DNA from 2 places in the Aureimonas sp. D3 genome. Region 2 is predicted to be linked to the other one. Evidence: predicted binding sites of a transcription regulator. Region 2 holds the regulator's gene; the other holds the start of a gene.
What was found. Region 2 encodes LexA, which represses DNA repair genes until DNA is damaged. Its sites were predicted from a motif close to TGTTCNNNNTGTGTTCNG; they were not measured.
Positions count from the first base shown of each region.

Region 1: a site for LexA is predicted at 6,651-6,668, ahead of AUL36_RS01780 (PA0069 family radical SAM protein). Genes of this name have one in related genera too.

Region 1 covers NZ_BBWM01000003.1:99,898-109,645, forward strand. The annotation lists gene AUL36_RS01740 (S49 family peptidase) at 1-419, opposite strand, end outside; gene AUL36_RS01745 (tRNA1(Val) (adenine(37)-N6)-methyltransferase) at 491-1,279, opposite strand; gene AUL36_RS01750 (putative signal transducing protein) at 1,257-1,484, opposite strand; gene AUL36_RS01755 (polyprenyl synthetase family protein) at 1,617-2,642, shown strand; gene AUL36_RS01760 (tetratricopeptide repeat protein) at 2,806-4,635, shown strand; gene AUL36_RS01765 (4-(cytidine 5'-diphospho)-2-C-methyl-D-erythritol kinase) at 4,644-5,552, shown strand; gene moaB (molybdenum cofactor biosynthesis protein B) at 5,552-6,103, shown strand; gene AUL36_RS01775 (hypothetical protein) at 6,100-6,591, opposite strand; gene AUL36_RS01780 (PA0069 family radical SAM protein) at 6,724-7,881, shown strand; gene AUL36_RS01785 (ribonuclease HII) at 8,094-8,783, shown strand; gene AUL36_RS01790 (F0F1 ATP synthase subunit B family protein) at 8,927-9,409, opposite strand; gene AUL36_RS01795 (F0F1 ATP synthase subunit B) at 9,422-9,748, opposite strand, start outside.
Region 2 covers NZ_BBWM01000035.1:29,726-39,473, forward strand. The annotation lists gene lpxB (lipid-A-disaccharide synthase) at 1-478, shown strand, start outside; gene gltA (citrate synthase) at 508-1,794, opposite strand; gene gltX (glutamate--tRNA ligase) at 2,080-3,504, opposite strand; gene AUL36_RS10195 (ComEC/Rec2 family competence protein) at 3,638-5,911, shown strand; gene lexA (transcriptional repressor LexA) at 5,892-6,626, opposite strand; gene AUL36_RS10205 (molybdopterin molybdotransferase MoeA) at 6,698-7,909, opposite strand; gene moaC (cyclic pyranopterin monophosphate synthase MoaC) at 7,906-8,388, opposite strand; gene trpC (indole-3-glycerol phosphate synthase TrpC) at 8,385-9,194, opposite strand; gene trpD (anthranilate phosphoribosyltransferase) at 9,191-9,748, opposite strand, start outside.

The DNA.
Region 1 (9,748 bases), on a different contig from region 2:
ATCAGCTCCACGAAGCCGAAGCCGCCCGACACGACGCCGATCGAGCCGACGACGCTGGAGGGATCGGCCACGATCTCGTCGCCCGCGCAGGCGATCATGTAACCGCCCGACGCCGCGACATCCTCGCAGGCAACGATCACATGCTTGCGCTTTTCCTCGGCGAGATCACGAATGCGCTGAAACACCAGCCGGGACTGGACGGGCGAGCCACCCGGCGAGTTGATCGAGATCGCGACAGCCGGCGCGTCCTTCATCGCGAAGGCGCGCTCCAAAAGCGGGGCGACCGAAGCCAGCGAGATGGACTGGCGGAACGGCCCCGACGCGCCGGCCATGATGACACCCTGAAGCCGCACGACCGGAATGACGGTCGCCTCGGAGCGAAAGCGCTTGGGCAGGAGCTTCTTCAGGCGGTTGGGCACGGGCAAAACCTCGGGGTCGCGAATCGTGGCCTTCATGTAGGAAGAGCCGGGCGCGGAAGAAAGCGCCCCCGTTACGAAACCGAAATCTCCGCCTCGCCCGATGACACAGCGCGCCGAAGCGCTTCGTCCAGAACGAGCGGCGGGCGGATGAGAAGCGGCGCGCGCGAGCCTCGCACCGCCGAGGCGAGAAGCCGGATCGCCGGATCGCCCGGCGCGGAATGGACCGCGTAGAGATGCAAAGCGCCGAAGCGCCCCTCCATGCCCTCCAGAAGTTCGGGCAAATTGTCCGGCCGAAGGATCATGGTGATCCGCGCCCCGTGCCTCGACAGCGCGCCCGCCACCGCCAGCCAGCGCACGAGGAATCCCGGCTCCGGCAGGGATTTCGCCGCACCGCGCCGTGCATCGGGCGACAGGCGCCCACCGGCGGGATGAAAGGGCGGATTGGAGAGGACGAGATCGAAGCGGGCATCTGCCAGTCCCGCCGCCTCCCGCACCGGGCGCGGGGCCAGAAGGTCGAGTTCCACCACGTCGAGGCGGGGGGCGAGCGCGGCGTTCTCAGGCAACGCGATGGAGGCGCGCGCCAGCGCCGCCATGCTCGGCTCGCGCTCGGCGAGCACGAGCGACAGACCGGGCGCGTGCACAGCCGCCGCCAGCGCAACGGCCCCCGCCCCGCTTCCCATGTCGAGCGCGTGGCCCGTAGCGTTTCTTGGCACGGTGGCCGCCAGAAGCAGCGCGTCATGCCCGGCGCGAAACCCGCCGCGTCGAGGCTGGAGCAGGTGGAAGGCCCCGCCGAGAAAGGCGTCCTTCGAGATGTCCTCCGCTGCTGGCGGAGCGACCTCAGGAGGGGTCGGAGAGTTCATGGCCGAGTTCCGCGTCGTGCAGCAGCCGGCGCGCCGTGTCGATTTCGCCTTCGTCCACCAGAAGCCGGCGCGGGATGGCGCCGATCGAGCCGTCGAGAATGCTCATATGGCCGTCCGCGACGAAATGCGCGATCCCGGCATCCTTCAGGAGCACGGAGAGAAAGGACAGGAGAACGGGGTCGTTGGAACGCACAAGTTCGATCATGGGCTGACTTGGCGTGAAACGCGGCTACACCGCAAGGGCCGCGTTCGCGCCCTTTCACCCTCCATGACCGATCTTGTCATGCCATTCGCTCTTGCCGCCCGCCGCCCGCCCCGCTATTGCCCCGGCAACCGAATGGAGGATATCGTGAGCCTAGCCAGCCCCGTGGGTACCGTCAGGCCCATCGCCTCGATCGATCCGATCCTCGGTTTGACGCGCGCCGATATGAACCGCGTCAACGACATGATCCTGGCCATGGCCGGGTCGAATGTCGAACTGATCCCTGAGATCGCCGACCATCTGATCTCGTCCGGCGGCAAGCGGCTGCGCCCCATGCTGACGATCGCCTCGGCGCTGCTCTTCGGCTACGAGGGCGAAGGTCATGTGAAGCTCGCCGCCAGCGTCGAGTTTCTCCATACCGCGACACTCCTGCATGATGACGTGGTGGACGAAAGTGACCTGCGCCGGGGGCGCAAGACCGCGCGCACCATCTGGGGCAATCAGGCGAGCGTGCTGGTCGGCGACTTTCTGCTCGGCCAGGCCTTCAAGATGATGGTCGAGGTCGGCTCCATGCGTGCCCTCGCGATCCTGTCCAACGCCTCGGCCGTGATCGCCGAAGGCGAGGTCTGGCAGCTCTCCGCCGCCAAGAAGATGACCACCAGCGAGGCCGATTATCGCGCCGTGATCGCCGCCAAGACGGCCGAGCTTTTCGCGGCCGCTGCCGAAGTCGGCCCCGTGATCGCCAAGTCGGGCGATGCGGCCGAGCGCGCCATGCGCGCCTATGGCATGCATCTCGGCATGGCGTTCCAGCTCGTGGACGATGTTCTCGACTATGGCGGGTCGGCCGACGATCTCGGCAAGAATGTCGGCGACGACTTCCGAGAAGGCAAGATCACCCTGCCCGTCATCCTCGCCCATGCGGCGGGCGACGAGAGCGAGCGCCAGTTCTGGCGTGAGGCCATGGAAGAAGGCCGCAACGATGACGCGGCGCTGGCGCGCGCGCGCGCGATCATGCAGCGCCATGGCGCGCTGGAAGCGACCAAACAGCGCGCCCGCGAAGAAGGCCGGCTGGCATCGGACGCTCTGTCGGCCATGCCGCCCGGCCCGGCGCGGGACGCGTTGGAGGCGGTCGTTGAATTCTGCATCGACCGGATTTCGTGAGGCGCGTTTCGCGCCCGCACTTGCGCCCGGCCGTAAAATGAACAAGCTGGCTTGACAAGGGAACGGGTCGGCGCTTGCTGCCCGCTCAGCGGCGACGATCTTTAGAGGTCTCGCCTGCGACGGCCGCTTCGGGCCGCTTTCGTCCTTCGCAAAGGAATTCGACGTGGATACATCGCGCATTTCGCGGATCGCTCTGGCGGCAGCCCTCGCGGCCTCGATGATGGCGATCGGCGTGGCCGAAGCGCAGGCGAAGAAGGTCGAGCCGGCTCCGGCCGCCGCCAGCGGCAAGCCGCCGATCGAGGTGAACACCCTTTCGGGCGCCTATCTCGCCGCCAAGCAGGCGCGCGAGAACCGCCAGCCCGACATCGCGGCGGATTACTACGCCAAGGCGCTATCGCTCGACCCCAATTCCGAAACGCTCCAGCAGGAGGCGATGTTCGCCTATCTCGCGGACGGGCGCTTCGCAGAAGGCGTAAAGCTCGCCACCAAGCTGGCGGGCAACGAAGATGTCGGCAAGGTCGCCCATATCGCGCTGGCGCTCGATGCGCTGCGCTCCAGCCGCTTCGATGCGGCCATCGGCCAGCTCAAGCTGGAAGACACGAGCGATCTCGACACGCTGCTGATCGGCCATCTCTCGGCCTGGGCCGAGCTTGGCGCCGGTCGCTCGCGCGAGGCGCTGGCGCGCATTCAAGGGCTCTCGGGTGCCTCCTGGTTCTCCGTTTTCAACCAGTATCAGGCCGGTCTCCTCGCAGGCCTCGCCGGCAACCTGCCGGCCGCGCGCACGGCGCTGAACAGCGTCATCTCCGATCAGGCTTCCGCCCAGACCTCGGTGGACGCCTTCCTTGCCAGCGCCGAGGCGCTCGGCCGCCTGGAAGCGCGCGCCGGCAAGAAGGCCGACGCACTGGCTGCCATCGACAAGGGCTTGGAACTCGCCCCTGGCTACGAGCCGCTGACGCAGCTGCGCAGCGAGGTCGAGGCCGGTAAGAAGATCGCCGCGCCCATCGAAAGCGCGCAGGAAGGCGCGGCTGAAACGCTCTATATTCTCGGTCAGGCCATCAACCGGGGCGACGGGCAGGACGTGGCGCTTCTCTACTTCCAGTTCGCCAAGGCCGTGTCGCCGACGCCCAATCCCAAGCTTCTGACGGCGCTGGCCGGCGTCGCCGATCGCACGCAGCAGATCGACCTCGCGCTGTCCTATTACGCGCAGATCCCCAAGGCTTCGCCCTATCACCGCACGGCCGAGCTTCAGATGGGCCTCGACCTCTGGCAGGCCGACCGCAAGGATCAGGCCAAGGATCATCTGCGCAAGGCCGTGAAGGACTATCCCAACGACCTTCAGGCGCATCTGGCCTTTGCCGACGTGCTGGCCGCCGACAAGTCCTATGGCGAGGCGGTGAAGCTTCTCGACCGCGCGCTGGAACTGGCCCCCAAGGACGCACCCAATCTCTGGAACATCTATTACCAGCGCGGCATCGCCTATGAGCGTCTGAAGGAATGGGACAAGGCCGAGCCGGACTTCAAGAAGGCGCTGGAGCTTTCGCCCGACCAGCCACAGGTGCTGAACTATCTCGGCTATAGCTGGGTGGACATGAACAAGAACCTCGACGAGGGGCTGAACATGATCCGCACCGCCGTCGATCTGCGCCCCAACGACGGCTATATCATCGACTCGCTCGGCTGGGCCTATTACCGCCTCGGCCGCTATCCCGACGCGGTGGAGCAGCTGGAGCGGGCCATTCTCCTGACCCCGGCCGATCCGACCATCAACGACCATCTGGGCGACGCCTATTGGCGCGTCGGGCGCACCCGCGAGGCCAAGTTCCAATGGAACCGTGCCCTCACGGGCGAGCCCAAGCCCGAGCAGGCGCAGGTCGATACGATCAAGCGCAAGCTCGCCGAGGGCCTCGACGCCGTGTCGCCGGCCTCCGCCAACGAACCGCCCGCCGCCCAGCGCGCAGCCAACGAGGCCCCGGCGGCCACGCAGCCGAACTGAGCGGGGGCGTGGACGCGCTCGCAGCTGACCGCGCCGCTCTTGGCGGAGCGGTCTCGGCCCCCGCCAAGGTCAATCTCGCGCTGCATGTCACCGGGCGGCGCGAGAACGGCTATCATGATCTCGACAGTCTCGTGGTCTTCGCACGGGACGGCGATCATCTGACCATCACCCCGGCCGATCAAGATCAGCTGACGATCGAGGGCCCTTTTGCCGCCGGCCTGCCGCTCGATCGCGGCAATCTCGTTCTGCGCGCGCTGGATCTGGCACGCTCGTTGGCCGCGCGCGACGGGATCGATCTCCCCCCTGTTCACATCCATCTCCAGAAGAACCTGCCGCTTTCCTCCGGCATCGGTGGCGGCTCGGCAGACGCGGCGGCGCTTCTGCGCTGGATCGCCGATGCCAATCCCGTGCTGGCGGACAGGCTGTCGGCGGAGTGTCTCAGCCTCGGGGCCGATGTGCCCATGTGCTGGGCCGGCCGTGCGGCCCGCGTGCGCGGCATCGGCGAAGTCTCGGCCCCGGTCGCGCGCCTCGGCGGGTTTGCCATGGTCTTGGTGAATTGCGGCGCGCCGGTCTCGACGCCGGCGGCTTTCTCCGGCTTGGAGAGGCGCGACAATCCCCCCCTGCCCGCGCTGCCGGCGGGCGGCTTCGCCGATCTCGAGCAGCTCGTCTCCTACCTCCGAGACACGCGAAACGATCTGGAAGCGCCGGCCCTGCGCATCGTGCCCGAGATCGCCGCCGTGTCCCGCGCGCTGGCAGATGAAGGCGCGGCGTTTCAGCGCATGTCCGGCTCGGGGGCCACGGTCTTCGCTCTGTTCGAAAATACAAGCCAGGCGGATGCGGCGGCGACGAGGCTGCGAACGCGCCAGCCGCATTGGTGGGTCGCGGCCACCGAAATCCAGCCGATGGGGGAGGCGTGATGACATCGCCGGACCGAGAATTCCTTCCGCTCGGCATCGCCATTCTCACCGTCTCCGACACGCGAACCCTCGCGGACGACAAGTCGGGCGACACGTTGGTGGCCCGGCTGGAGGAGGCCGGCCATCGCCTCGCCGCCCGCGCCATCGTACCCGATGATCGCGACGCCATCCGCGACACGGTTCTCGGCTGGTCGCGCGACACGCAGGTGGATGTGGTGATCACCACCGGGGGAACCGGCTTCACCGGCCGCGACGTGACGCCCGAGGCGCTGGAGCCTATTTTCGAAAAGCGGATGGACGGGTTCTCCGCCGTGTTCCACCGTGTCTCCTTCGAGAAGATCGGCGTCTCGACCATCCAGTCCCGTGCGACGGGCGGCGTGGTGAACGCCACGTTCGTCTTCGTGCTGCCGGGCTCCCCCGGCGCCTGCCGCGACGCCTGGGACCATATTCTGAAAGCCCAGCTCGACTATCGGCACAAGCCCTGCAATTTCGTGGAAATCATGCCGCGTCTGGACGAGCACCTGCGGCGCAAGGGCGGCGCGTCCGCTTAGCCCTCGCGATCGGCCAAACGGTCGAGGCCGATGCCTTTGGCAACGCCCTGCCAAGGGGCGCCCGCCGAGAGGCGCGACATCGCATGGGCTTTCGGCACGAGATAAGCGCTTTGACGCGGCGCTAGCCATCGACGCCATCCCCTCGCCTCGCGCGTGGGCAGAACGAAGCGTCCGCCCCGCGGCCCCTTGGCTCGTGACTGATCCTCGCCGTGGCGGGCGGCCCGCTCGGGCCAGTTGGCGGGCAGGCGGTCGCCCGCGCGCATCAGGATCAGCCAATCCCCCTTCAGAGCCAGCGGAGTATGGCCCAACTCCGCGCGGGAGAGGACCGAGCATCCCGCATGGTCGGCCACCTTCAGCGCGGCTTCGCCCTGCGGCTCCACCACGACAACCTCGCGCAGCACGCCCTCCACCACACCCGCCACGAGGGAAGATAGGGTGATGGTCAGGTCCATCGGCTCATCGGCATCGAAAACCAGAACGCTCAGCATGGCTCATCGCCATAGCCGACACGCGCGGGCGTGACCAGCGATTCAGAGGCCGCAAAGTTTGTTCTTGAAATGTTCTCAAATGATGAATAGGACTATGGTCACAACGCGAACAACCGGACGGAAGGTTGTCCCATGCACGAGATCAACACCGCCGATCGCATCGCCTTCTCGCAGCGCGACGGCATCGACATGGCCCAGCATGTGGTGGCTCAGTCCGGTCTGCGCATCGGGTTCGAGCGTCGGCGCGGCCGCGCGGCGGGCCTGAACCCGACAGGACGTTTCGAGCCCTTCGCGCGCTCGGCCTTCGATGACGGCTGGTCCTCGCTGGACGAGTTGCCGAGCCTCAAGACCGAAGTGCAGACCGAGATGGCGCGCAGCGTCATCACGCGCAATTCCTCGCCCGACATCTCCTTCGACCGCTCGGTAAACCCCTATCGCGGCTGCGAGCACGGCTGCATCTACTGCTTCGCGCGGCCGACGCACAGCTATGTCGGCCTGTCGCCGGGGCTTGATTTCGAGACCAAGCTCTTCGCCAAGCCGAACGCGGCGGAACTTCTGGAAGAAGAGATCGCCAAGACCGGCTACGAGGTCCGGCCGATCGCCATCGGCACCAACACCGATCCTTATCAGCCGATCGAGCGCGAACGCCGGATCATGCGGCAGATGCTGGAAGTGTTGGAGGCGGCCAACCATCCGGTCGGCATTGTCACCAAGTCAGCGCTCGTGCTGCGCGATCTCGACATCCTCTCGCGCATGGCCGCAAAGGGACTGGCCAAGGTGGCCGTATCGATCACGACGCTGGATCGGCGTCTGGCCCGCACCATGGAGCCTCGCGCGGCGACACCCACAAAGCGGCTGGAAGCCGTGCGTGAGCTGACCAAGGCCGGCATTCCCACCATGGTGATGACCGCGCCCATTATTCCGGGCCTGACGGATTCGGAGATCGAGCGGCTGCTGGAAGCCGCTTCGGAGGCCGGGGCGCGGGAAGTCGGCTATGTGCTTCTGCGCCTGCCGCTGGAGGTCGCGCCCCTCTTCAAGGATTGGCTGCTTCAGCACTATCCCGACAGGTATCGCCACGTCTTGTCTCTGTTGCGCTCCATGCGCGGCGGTAAGGATTACGATCCCGAATGGGGCAAGCGGATGACCGGCGGCGGTCCCTATGCCACGCAGATCAAGCATCGGTTCGAGATGGCCGCGCGTCGCTTCCATCTCAATCTCGAACGCACCCAGCTACGCACCGATCTGTTCAAGGCGCCGAAGGGTGCCGGTGTTCAACTGTCCTTGCTTTAAGGCTTAGGCCCGTCTGAGCATTCGCGGGGGCCGGCGTCCTACGCCAACCGCTCGGCGACAGCAGACCGCGCCAGAGCTTCAATCCCCATCGGCGCGCCGGTGCATCCGGAACGGCCTTGAAGCCAGAGCCCATTTTCCGGCGTACGTCCCCGACGCCGGATCGCTCGTGCACCATCCGCACCTTGGTTCGCGAGCTTGAGGAGAATCGGAGAATGAGCGAGTCTCGCCGCACCATGGCTCGCCGTTCCTCCGATTCTCCCTCCCTATCCTCCCCTCGCCCGGCGCGCACCAAGCCGCCAGGCCCTGACTTCTCGCGCGAAGCCGCGTGGCATCAGGGTGGTGGTGGCCGGATCGCCGGCGTGGACGAGGCCGGTCGCGGCCCTCTGGCCGGCCCCGTCGTCGCGGCGGCCGTGGTTCTGAGGCCCGATCGCATCCCGGCTGGTCTCGACGATTCCAAGAAGCTCGGCGCCAGGCAGCGCGAAGAACTGTTCGAAGCCATTCTCGCGGATGCCGAAGTCGGCATCGGGACGGCCAGCGCCGCCGAGATCGACCACGTGAACATTCGGCAAGCGACGTTCCTCGCCATGCGCCGCGCAATCTCGGCGCTCGCCAACAAGCCGAACCATGTTCTGGTGGACGGGCGGGACATTCCCGTGGGCTGCCCGGTGCCCGCCACAGCTCTGATCGGTGGGGATGCGCTGTGCCTTTCCATTGCGGCTGCCTCCATCGTCGCCAAGGTGACGCGAGATCGGATCATGACGGAGCTTTGCACCGCCGACCCGCGCTACGGGTTTCGCCAGCATATGGGCTACCCCACGGCCGCTCATGTCGAAGCGCTCAAAGTCCACGGCCCAGGGCCGCATCATCGTAGAACCTTCGGCCCCGTCCGAGCGCTTCTGTAATACGAAACGCTTCGCGGCATCCTGCAATATCGATCCGGCCTTTAGGGAACGGCTTGCCCATCCGAGCCGCGCCGCAAGGTGACCGCAATAAAAAAGGCCGGCTCGCGCCGACCTTTGGAGTCTTTCGATCTGTGCGGACAGCGTCAGTTGAGACGGCGGCGGACTTCCGCGATCGACTGGTCGATGACGCGGGGGTCGGCGGCGACGTTGCGTTCCACCATCAGCTGGGTGGCGGCGTCGATCGCGATGTTGACGGCGCGGGCACGAACCTCGGAAACGGCTTCGGCTTCCGCCTGGGCGATCTTCTGCTCGGCGACCTGCGTGCGACGAGCGACATACTCTTCGCTCTTGACGCGGGCTTCGTTGACGATGGCGTCGGCTTCGCGCTGCGCCATGGCGAGGATGTCCTGCGCCTCGGCCTCGGCCTCGCGGCGGCGGCGCTGGTATTCGGCAAGCTGCTGCTTGGCCTCTTCCTTGAGCTGGCGTGCTTCGTCGATCTCATTGCGGATCTGCGCGGCGCGCTTGTCGAGCGCCTTCGTCATCATCGCCGGCGCGCCCAGATACATGACGAGCGCGAGGAACAGGATCAGGCCGACAAGAGCCCAGAACGTATTGTCGAAAGCCATGACGACGCCCTCTTAGGAACGAACGGAACGGACGGCGCGCGCGACGTCCTCGCGAGACACGTTCAGGCCGGCCAGATCGGTCAGGATCGCCTCGGCGGCGTCTTCCGCGATCGTATCGACCTCGGCGAGAGCGCGGACCTTCACCTCTTCGATGCGTGCCTGAGCCGCGCTCAAACGGGAATCGAGATCGGCCTCGATCGTCTTGCGCTGCGCATCGGCGTCGGCGCGAGCCGTGTCGCGGGCCTCGGTCGCAATGCGCGTGGAATTCTTGCGAGCGGACGCGAGTTCCTGCTCATAGGCGGCCTGCGCCTCGTCGGCGTCGGCCTGCATACGCTCGGC
Region 2 (9,748 bases):
ACGGGTCAGAAATCTGATCGAGCAACGGCTTGGGAGTTGGCCTGTCCGCCCCGAGCTCCTCGATGGCAACGAGGCGAAATGGGCGGCTTTCGGGACAGCTGACGCGGCTTTGGCGGCCAGTGGCACCGTGTCGCTCGAACTCGCCCTAGCAGGGGTTCCTATGGTCCTGGCGTATAGGCTGGACCCCGTGTCCTATCTGCTGCGCCATCTCGTCACCGGTTGGACGGCGGCGTTGCCGAACTTTCTGGCAGGCCACCCGCTGGTACCCGAACATTTTCATGAATTCGTTCGCCCGGAAGCGCTCGCCCGACGGCTGGAACGGCTGATGAAGCCGACGCCTGAGCGGGCTGCACAACTCGATGGGCTAAGGCAAATTCGCGAGGTGATGAGGGTCGAACATCCGCCCGCCCAGACCATCGCCGATCTTATTGTTCGCGAGATCGAAACCCGCAAGACCGGCAAAAAAACAGGCGCCTGAAGCGCCTGTTTCCGTATCTAATCCTTCGATCAGCGATCGCCGACCGAAAGGTAGTCGCGCTGGGGCGCACCCGTGTAGAGCTGACGTGGGCGGCCGATGCGCTGATGCGGATCCTCAATCATTTCCTTCCACTGCGCGATCCAGCCGACCGTGCGCGCAACAGCGAACAGAACGGTGAACATCGTGGTCGGGAAGCCGAGCGCCTTCAGCGTGATGCCCGAATAGAAATCGACGTTCGGGTAGAGCTTCTTCTCGATGAAATACTCGTCATGCAACGCGATATGCTCGAGTTCCATGGCGACTTCGAGCAGCGGATCGTCCTTGATGCCGAGTTCGTTCAGAACTTCGTGGCATGTCTGCTGCATGATCTTGGCGCGCGGATCGTAATTCTTGTAGACCCGGTGACCGAAGCCCATGAGGCGGAACGGATCGTTCTTGTCTTTCGCGCGAGCGATGAACTCGGGAATGCGATCCTTGGAGCCGATCTCCGCCAGCATGTTGAGCGCGGCTTCGTTGGCGCCGCCGTGAGCGGGGCCCCAAAGGCAGGCGATGCCAGCTGCGATACAGGCGAACGGATTGGCCCCCGACGAGCCGGCAAGACGAACCGTCGAGGTCGATGCGTTCTGCTCGTGGTCGGCATGCAGAATGAAGATGCGGTCCATCGCTTTCGCGAGAACCGGGTTGATCTGATACGGCTCGCAGGGAACCGCGAAGCACATGTGAAGGAAGTTTTCCGCGTAGGACAGATCGTTGCGCGGATAAACGAATGGCTGGCCGATATGGTACTTGTAGGCCATGGCGGCGAGCGTCGGGGTCTTCGCGATCATGCGGATCGACGCGACCATCCGCTGATGCGGATCGGTGATGTCGGTGGAGTCGTGATAGAAAGCGGAGAGAGCGCCAACCGAACCGACCATGACGGCCATCGGATGCGCGTCGCGGCGGAAGCCCGTGTAGAAGCGGGACATCTGCTCGTGCACCATGGTGTGGCGCGTCACGTGGTAGACGAAGTCGGCTCGCTCGCTCGCGGTCGGCAGTTCGCCGTAGAGAAGGAGATAGCAAGTCTCCAGGAAGTCACCGCGTTCCGCGAGCTGATCGATCGGATAGCCGCGATGCAGAAGCACGCCTTCGTCACCATCGATATAGGTGATCTTCGACTCGCAGGACGCCGTCGAAGTGAAGCCCGGATCGTAAGTGAACAGGCCCGTGTTCTTATAGAGGGACGCGATGTCGACCACATCGGGTCCGATGGTTCCTGATCGGAGCGTCAGCTCCGCGCTCTTGTCTCCAAGGGCCAGTTTCGCCGATTGATTCATGCGTTACCCCTTCTGCACGAGCTCAGGCGCCCATGGCCGCTCCTGCGGCGAACGCCAGCTTCGTGCGAATGCGTATCGGAAAGGTGGTTAAGGAACAAGTTTCTGGAGGAAAGCATTTTTGCGCCGCAACACCCGCTCCAGCTCGACGTCGAACGTCCACGCCTTCGAAGAGGCCTCGCGAAGACGAACGATTCAGTTCGCCCTCGCGTCAAAAGCGGTTTGAAAGAGGAGCTTCGGCGTTCATCTCTTTCGAAGGCAGGCCTTTAGCGCCCTGTTGTAGTCGCCTTACGCCGACACCTGGTCCTGAAGTCGTCCGAGCGTTTCCTCACGCCCGAGGACGGCCAGGACGTCATACACGCCCGGGGATGTGGAACGCCCTGTGAGTGCGGCACGAAGCGGCTGGGCGATCTTCCCGAGTTTCAGTCCCGACGATTCGGCGAATCCCTTGATCGCGACTTCCAAGGGGGCGGCGGACCAGTCGGTCACCTCCCTCAGGACTGGCAAGAGATCGCGCAGGATATCGCGCCCGCCGTTGGTGAGAATGTCGGCCGCCTTTTCATCCAGCGAAAGCGGCCGCTGGGCAAAGAGATAGGCCGAGCTTTCGGTCAATTCGACCAGCGTCTTGGCTCGCTCCTTCAGCCCAGCCATGGCCGCGCCGAGCCGCGCGCGAACGGTCGCATCGTCATGCTGACGAAGAATATCGCCATTCGGCAGGTGGTCGCGTTCCACCATCAGGGTTTCCACGAGATCATCGTCGGACGAGCCGCGAATCCAATGGCCGTTGATCGCATCCAGCTTGGCGAAATCGAAGCGAGCTGCGCCTTTGTTGATGTCGACCGTATCGAACCACGAGATCATGTTCTCGATCGACATCACCTCGTCGTCGCCATGGCTCCAGCCGAGGCGCACGAGATAATTGAGAAGCGCTTTCGGCAGGTAGCCCATCCCGCGATAGGCATCGACACCCAAGGCACCGTGCCGCTTCGAGAGCTTGGCGCCGTCCGCACCATGAATGAGCGGGATATGCGCCATGACGGGCACGTCCCAGCCCATCGCCTGATAGATCAAGGTCTGACGTCCGGCATTCGTCAGGTGATCGTCGCCTCGAATGATGTGCGTCACACCCATATCGTGATCATCGACGACGACGGCGTGCATATAGGTGGGGGTGCCATCCGAGCGGAGCAGGATGAAATCATCCAGATCCTTGTTTGGAAAACGAACGTCTCCCTGAACCACATCGCGAACCAAAGTCTCGCCCTCTTGCGGCGCCTTGATGCGGATCACAGGAGCAACGCCGGCAGGGGCTTCCGAGGGGTCGCGGTCGCGCCAGCGGCCATCGTAGCGCGGTGGGCGCTTTTCAGCTTTCGCCTTCTCGCGCATCTCATCAAGCTCGGCGGGGGAAGCGTAACAATAATAAGCCTTGCCAGCGGCGACCAGTTCTTCCGCCACCTCGCGATGCCGGGCAGCGCGCGCAAACTGCGACACAGGCTCACCATCGGCTTTCAGGCCGAGCCAGTCGAGACCTTCGATGATCGCCTGAACCGCCGCGTCCGTGGAGCGCTCGCGGTCCGTATCCTCGATCCGCAGCAGCATCGTGCCACCCATGCGCCGGGCATAGAGCCAGTTGAACAGGGCCGTTCTCGCGCCGCCGATGTGAAGGAAGCCTGTCGGCGAGGGGGCGAAACGTGTCACCACGCGGTCGGTCATTCGTCTGCCTTTGAAAGCGGGGCGCGACCTCGCCGCAGGCCCCGGTTGGGATGCGCCTGACCGGACAGACCGGGCTGCGCTTTCGTGCTTCGGTGTGTAACATACACCTAGAAGGACTCAAGGCGGAGCGCCCGTGCCGGCTACAACGCCTGATGCACCGATGCCATCGACATCGGATCTGCGGATCGACAAGCCGGGTGAGCGCTCCGAGCAGAGATGGGGGCGCAGCCGCAATTCTTTGTTGCGCCTGAAATCCTGGCTGGCCGATCAAATCCAGATCGAGCAAGAGCAGCGCTCGTCTTTCGCGTTCCTTCCGATCGGGACCATGCTGGCGATCGGTTTGATCTATGGATGCGGCTGGCGCCCCTTTGTCTGGCTCGCGCCCGCCCTTCTTGCGCTGTGCTGGCTTGCTTCGAGGCTCTCCGAGGCTAAACCTTTCAGGCGGTCGCTGCTTCTCCTGCCTCTTGGCTTCGGTTTGGGGCTGGGTGCGGGATGGGTGGAACTGACCACGACACGAACGGTCATGTTGTCCGGGAATGCCACGACACGCATCATCGGCGTGGTGACTCTGCGGGAACAGAACGATCGCGGGCGCTATCGATACACGATCGATGTCGAGCGAACGGAGCGGCCGACCCTTTCGCGTCCGCCGCAACGCGTTCGCGTTCTCGTGTCGAGCCGACACGAGCCCTTGCCCATCGGGGCCCGCTACTCCGGGCTCGTGCGGCTAAGTCCGCCAGCAGGACCAGCTTTTCCCGGCGCTTATGATTTTGCCTTCACGCCGTTTTTCGATGGTACGAGCGCGTTCGGCTATTCCTTGGGCCCTCCCAAGGTCTCCGAAGAGGAGGAGGCGGTACCCAGCGGCCTGATGGGCCAAGTCGCAAGCCTTCGTCTCGCGATCGGCGAACGCATTCGGGCTGTTCTCCCTGACGAACGAGGAGCCGTCGCAGCGGCCTTGATCAATGGCGAACGGGCCGGCATCCCCAAGGACATCGAAGACGCGCTCCGTGCGACGGGTCTTGCCCATGTCCTCTCGATTTCCGGGTTCCACATGGCACTGGTCGCGGGCATGACCATGGTCGTTGTGCGAGGCGCGGCTGCCGCTTTTCCGGCCATCGCCCTTCGATGGCAGACGAGGAAGATCGGCGCGGTCCTGGCCTTGGGGGTCACCGGCTTTTACTTCCTACTAGCTGGAGACAATGCCGCCACCGAACGCTCCTTCATCATGATCGCCATCATGCTGGGCGCGGTTCTGGTGGATCGACCTGCACTGACAATCCGCAACGTCGGTATGGCAGCGATGGCGGTGATGTTGATCTCTCCGCACGCCTTGATGACCGCTACGTTCCAAATGTCCTTCGCAGCAACCGCCGCTCTGGTGGGTGCATACGGCGCATACTCTCGCTGGTCGAACCAGTCCGACGGTAAGGCAAGCGATCACGCTCGCTTTCGAACACTCGCACTTTTGCTTCTCGGCGCGTTTCTGTCATCCCTGATCGCGGGTGCGGCGACCGCACCCTATGCCGTCTATCATTTTCAGCGGGCCGCTCCATTCGGCCTCGTGGCCAATGTTCTGGCGACGCCGATCTTTTCGTTCTGGATCATGCCGCTCGCTCTGGCTTCGGTCTGCCTGATGCCCTTTGGTTGGGAAAGCATGGCGTTGCATCCCATCGGTTGGGGGCTGGACGTCGTATTCTGGCTGGCGAAACGCCTGGCTGAAGAATTACCGGACTACGCCGTGGGCCAGATCGGCCTCGCAAGCCTTCTCAGCCTCACTATGGCTTTACTCGTCCTGTCATTTTGCCAGAGCGCGATGCGCTGGCTCTTCGTTTTGCCATTGACGCTCGGCTGGGTCTTGATCCCACCGACCAATCGACCCGAGCTTCTGATTGCGGAGGATGCTCGGGATATCGCGGTGATCGGCCAGGATGGATCGACCATTGATCTGCGCAAGCGGCCCAATCGCTTCATCCACGATCAATGGCAACGCGCATTTCAACTTCGATTGCCACCGTCTCGTACCCCTCGGAAGCAGTTCGAGTGTTCAGGCGATATCTGCCGCGCGACATCGCGGTCAGGCCTCCGCATCGCATGGAGCGACAAACTGGAACGTATGGGAGAGCTTTGCGACAGTGCCGACATCGCCGTGATGGCGCGAGCGCCCCGCATGACGTCGTGCCGTTCCGGCGCGAAGCTCGTCACGCTTCGCACTCTCCGGCAGACCGGCGCTCTTTTGCTTCCCTCCGCAAACGGAGCGCAATGGACCCTTCAACCCTCGATCGCTCAGCCCTTCAACGAATGGAACGTGCATCGATCGGCCCCATGGCCGGAAAGCGAAAGGCGAAACCAGCGCTCCGAACCCGGGCAGGTCGGGTTACCTCATCGTTCTAGTGATAGCGCCGAATGAGCCCGACAAGACGCCCTTGAACCTTGACCCGGCCCGCTTCCAAAACACGCGTCTCATAGGCAGGATTGGCGGCTTCCAATTCCACGACGGAGCCTCGCCGACGAAAGCGCTTGAGCGTCGCCTCTTCGTCGTCGATCAGAGCCACGACGATCTCGCCCGCTGTCGCCGTCTCAGAACGCTGGATCAGAACCGTGTCTCCGTCCAGAATGCCCGCATCGACCATCGAATCGCCTTTGACGTCCAGGGCGTAGTGTTCACCGGAGCCGAACATCTCGACCGGGAGGGCGATGGACCGGCTGTTTTGTTGGATCGCAGAAATGGGAACGCCTGCAGCAATGCGTCCCATGACCGGTACGGGCATCGAATCATTGGCCGGTTCCGCTCTCGCCAGGACCGGCTCGATTCCGGCACGCTTCGGAAGAGGGATCACTTGCCGCGAGATCGACGCTTCCGACGCCGTCGGTACCGCCAAACCGCCGTTCGAATCCTTGCCACTCAGGGAGTCCGGCAGGCGCAGGACTTCCAAAGCCCGAGCCCGATTGGGGAGACGCCGGATAAAGCCCCGTTCCTCCAAGGCGGTGATGAGACGATGGATTCCCGATTTGGATTTCAGATCCAAAGCCTCCTTCATCTCGTCGAAGGAGGGAGGAATTCCGACCGATTGCAAACGGTCATGAATGAAGAGAAGCAATTCATGCTGCTTGCGGGTCAACATCGCGCGAATCCGGACAAAACAAAACCTGAACAAACCCTATATGTTCTGTTTGTGTTCTGCAAGGAACTCCATCACGTCAATCGAACGAACTCGCAGGTTTCTCCCGGCTGGGCGGCGGCGGCATGAGGGGGACGAACCAAAAGGGCATCGGCGGTCGCGAAGACACTCAGAAGCGACGAGTCCTGCCGAGCAAGCGGCATGAGGACCGTTCGTCCGTCGTCGTCTTGTTCGATCGTTGCGCGCATGAAGTCCGCCCGATGGTCATTCTCGAGAACGGCCGCACCGAGTGTTCCGGTTTCGTATCGGGGGCGAGACGGGCGCCCGGCGAGACGTTCCACGAGCGGCCGAAGAAACAATTCCGCCGTTACGAGGCTCGACGCCGGGTTGCCGGGCAGGCCCAGGAATCGCATCGCCTCATGGCGACCTGCCATCAGAGGTTTTCCCGGTCGCATGGCGACCTTCCAGAAATCCAGTTCGACACCGCACTCCCGCAGGACCGGCGCAACAAGATCATGATCACCGACCGAAGCTCCGCCGATGGTCACGAAAACGTCGATTCCCTCGGCTCTGGCATTCTCGAAAACCCGTCGCAAGGCTGCTCGATCGTCGGGGACGATGCCATAGGAGATGGCGTCGCCACCCGCCGCTTCCACGATCGCTGCAATACCGAAACCGTTTGACGCGACGATCTGCGAGGGACCAGGGCGCGTGCCAGGCCAGACCAGTTCGCTGCCCGTCATGACGATCGCGACCCGGGGGCGAGCGCGCACGGGCACAAAATCGTATCCGGCGCTTGCCGCGAGAGCGATGGAAGCAGGGCGCAAAACGGCTCCATCAGCCAGAACGGGCTTACCTGCTTGGAAGTCATTGCCGGCAGGGCGGATATGGCGCCCCGGCTGCACAGGCTCCAGCACGATGACAGTCGAAGGGTCGGGACGTTCGGTGTTTTCCTGGATTACGACGGCATCTGCCCCTGCGGGTACAGGAGCACCGGTAAAGATCCGTACGGCCTGATTTGCCGAGACCGTCCCTTCAAAGGCTGCGCCGGCAGCCGCTTCGCCAATAACGCGAAGTTCCGTTGCCGCAGAGCGCAGATCGTCGGCACGAACGGCGTATCCATCCATGGCGGAGGCATCGAAGGCCGGTTGCGTCAGCCGAGCCACGAGATCGCCCGCCAGACGCCGACCGGCCAGAGCGTCGAGCCCGACCTGCTCGATACGCCGAACGGGTTCGGCGTCCGTCAGCAACCTCGCCAAAGCCTCTTCGACTGGAAGGAGGCTCACTCGGCGCTCCACGCACCCGATCGGCCGCCAGCTTTTTCCAACAACCGGATAGCGCTGATGGTCATGCTGCGGTCCACCGCCTTCGCCATATCGTAGATCGTGAGGCAAGCCACCGAAACGGCCGTCAACGCCTCCATCTCGATTCCGGTCTTGCCACTGACGCGGCAAGTCGCGGTGACGCGAATGCCGGGAAGAGCCGGTTCGAAGTCCAGTTCGACCGACACCTTCTCCAACATCAGGGGATGGCAGAGAGGGATCAGATCATGGGTTCTCTTTGCGCCCATGATCCCGGCGATCCGCGCGATCGCCATGACATCGCCCTTCTTGAGGCTGCCTTCTCGAATCAGATCGAGCGTTTCGGCCTTCATCAGCACGAGCCCTTCGGCGCGGGCCGTTCGGATCGTTTCGGCCTTCTCGCCGACATCCACCATATGGGCGGAGCCATCGGCGGCGAGATGCGTCAAGGATGGTTCGCTCATGCGCTATGAGCCTGTCCGCCAAACAGCAACCTGCGCGTCGCCGCCTCGACATCGTCCTGCCGCATCAGGCTCTCGCCCACGAGGAAGGTCCGAATGCCGGACGCGGCCAGCCGAACGCAGTCCTCATGACCATTGATCGCGCTTTCACCGACGACGATCCGGTCAGCGGGAACGATGCGCGCCAGTCGCTCGCTCGTCCCGATATCGGTTTCGAAGGTCCGCAGATTGCGATTGTTGACGCCAAACAGCGACGATCGGAGCTTGAGCGCCCGTTCGGCCTCCGTCTCGTCATGCACTTCCAGCAACACATCGAGACCGAGTTCGATCGCGGCGCACTCCAGTTCGTTGGCCAGCGCATCGTCCACGGCAGCGAGAATGATCAGAATAGCGTCCGCACCCCAGGCGCGAGCCTGCGCCACCTGATAGGTATCGAACAGAAAGTCCTTGCGAAGCGCGGGCAGGGCGGTCGCACCTCGTGCCGCCGTCAGATATTCCGGGGCACCCTGAAAGGACGGAGTGTCGGTCAAAACACTGAGACACGCAGCGCCCGCGCGCTCATAGGCCTGAGCGATCGATACCGGCTCGAAATCAGGTCGGATGAGCCCCTTGGACGGGCTCGCCTTTTTCACTTCCGCGATCAGCGCGAACTGACCGAGCGAATGCTTGCGCCGCAGCGCGTCGGCAAAACCTCGGGTCGGCGGCAGGTCACGCATGACGCTTTCGAGAGCGGCGAGGGACATCTCGCGCTTCGCATCGGCGATTTCTTCGCGCTTGTAGGTTTCGATCTTTTCGAGAATGTCGGTCACGACGGTCTTCTCCCGATCTCTTGTGATGTTGTCACGAGCCGGGCCAGCGCTTCAGCCGCTCGTCCTTCGGCGAGTGAGGCTTTCGCCATTGCTACCCCTTGGTCCAGACTTGACGCCTTATCGGCGACGATCAGAGCACCGGCAGCATTGAGCAGCACGATGTCCCGATAGGCGCTGGGCTCGTTGGCCAGAACACGGCGAAGCGCTTCGGCATTATGTGCCGCATCACCGCCGATGAGGTCCGAGGTGGGATGGAGCGCGAGCCCCGCCTCTTCGGGCATGAGTTCCCATTCGCGGATCGAGCCATGTTCCAGACTGGCGACATGCGTGCGACCGCACACCGTCATCTCATCCAGACCCTCCCCGTGGACGACCCAGGCTTTCTCGGCCCCCAACGCGTTCAAGGCCTCCGCAAGCGGGCGAACCCATTCACGGGAATAGACCCCCAACAGGAGCCTTTTGACGCCGGCCGGATTCGCCAAAGGACCAAGCAGGTTGAAGATCGTACGGGTTCCTAGTTCCACGCGGCTGGGGCCCACAAAGCGCATAGCCGC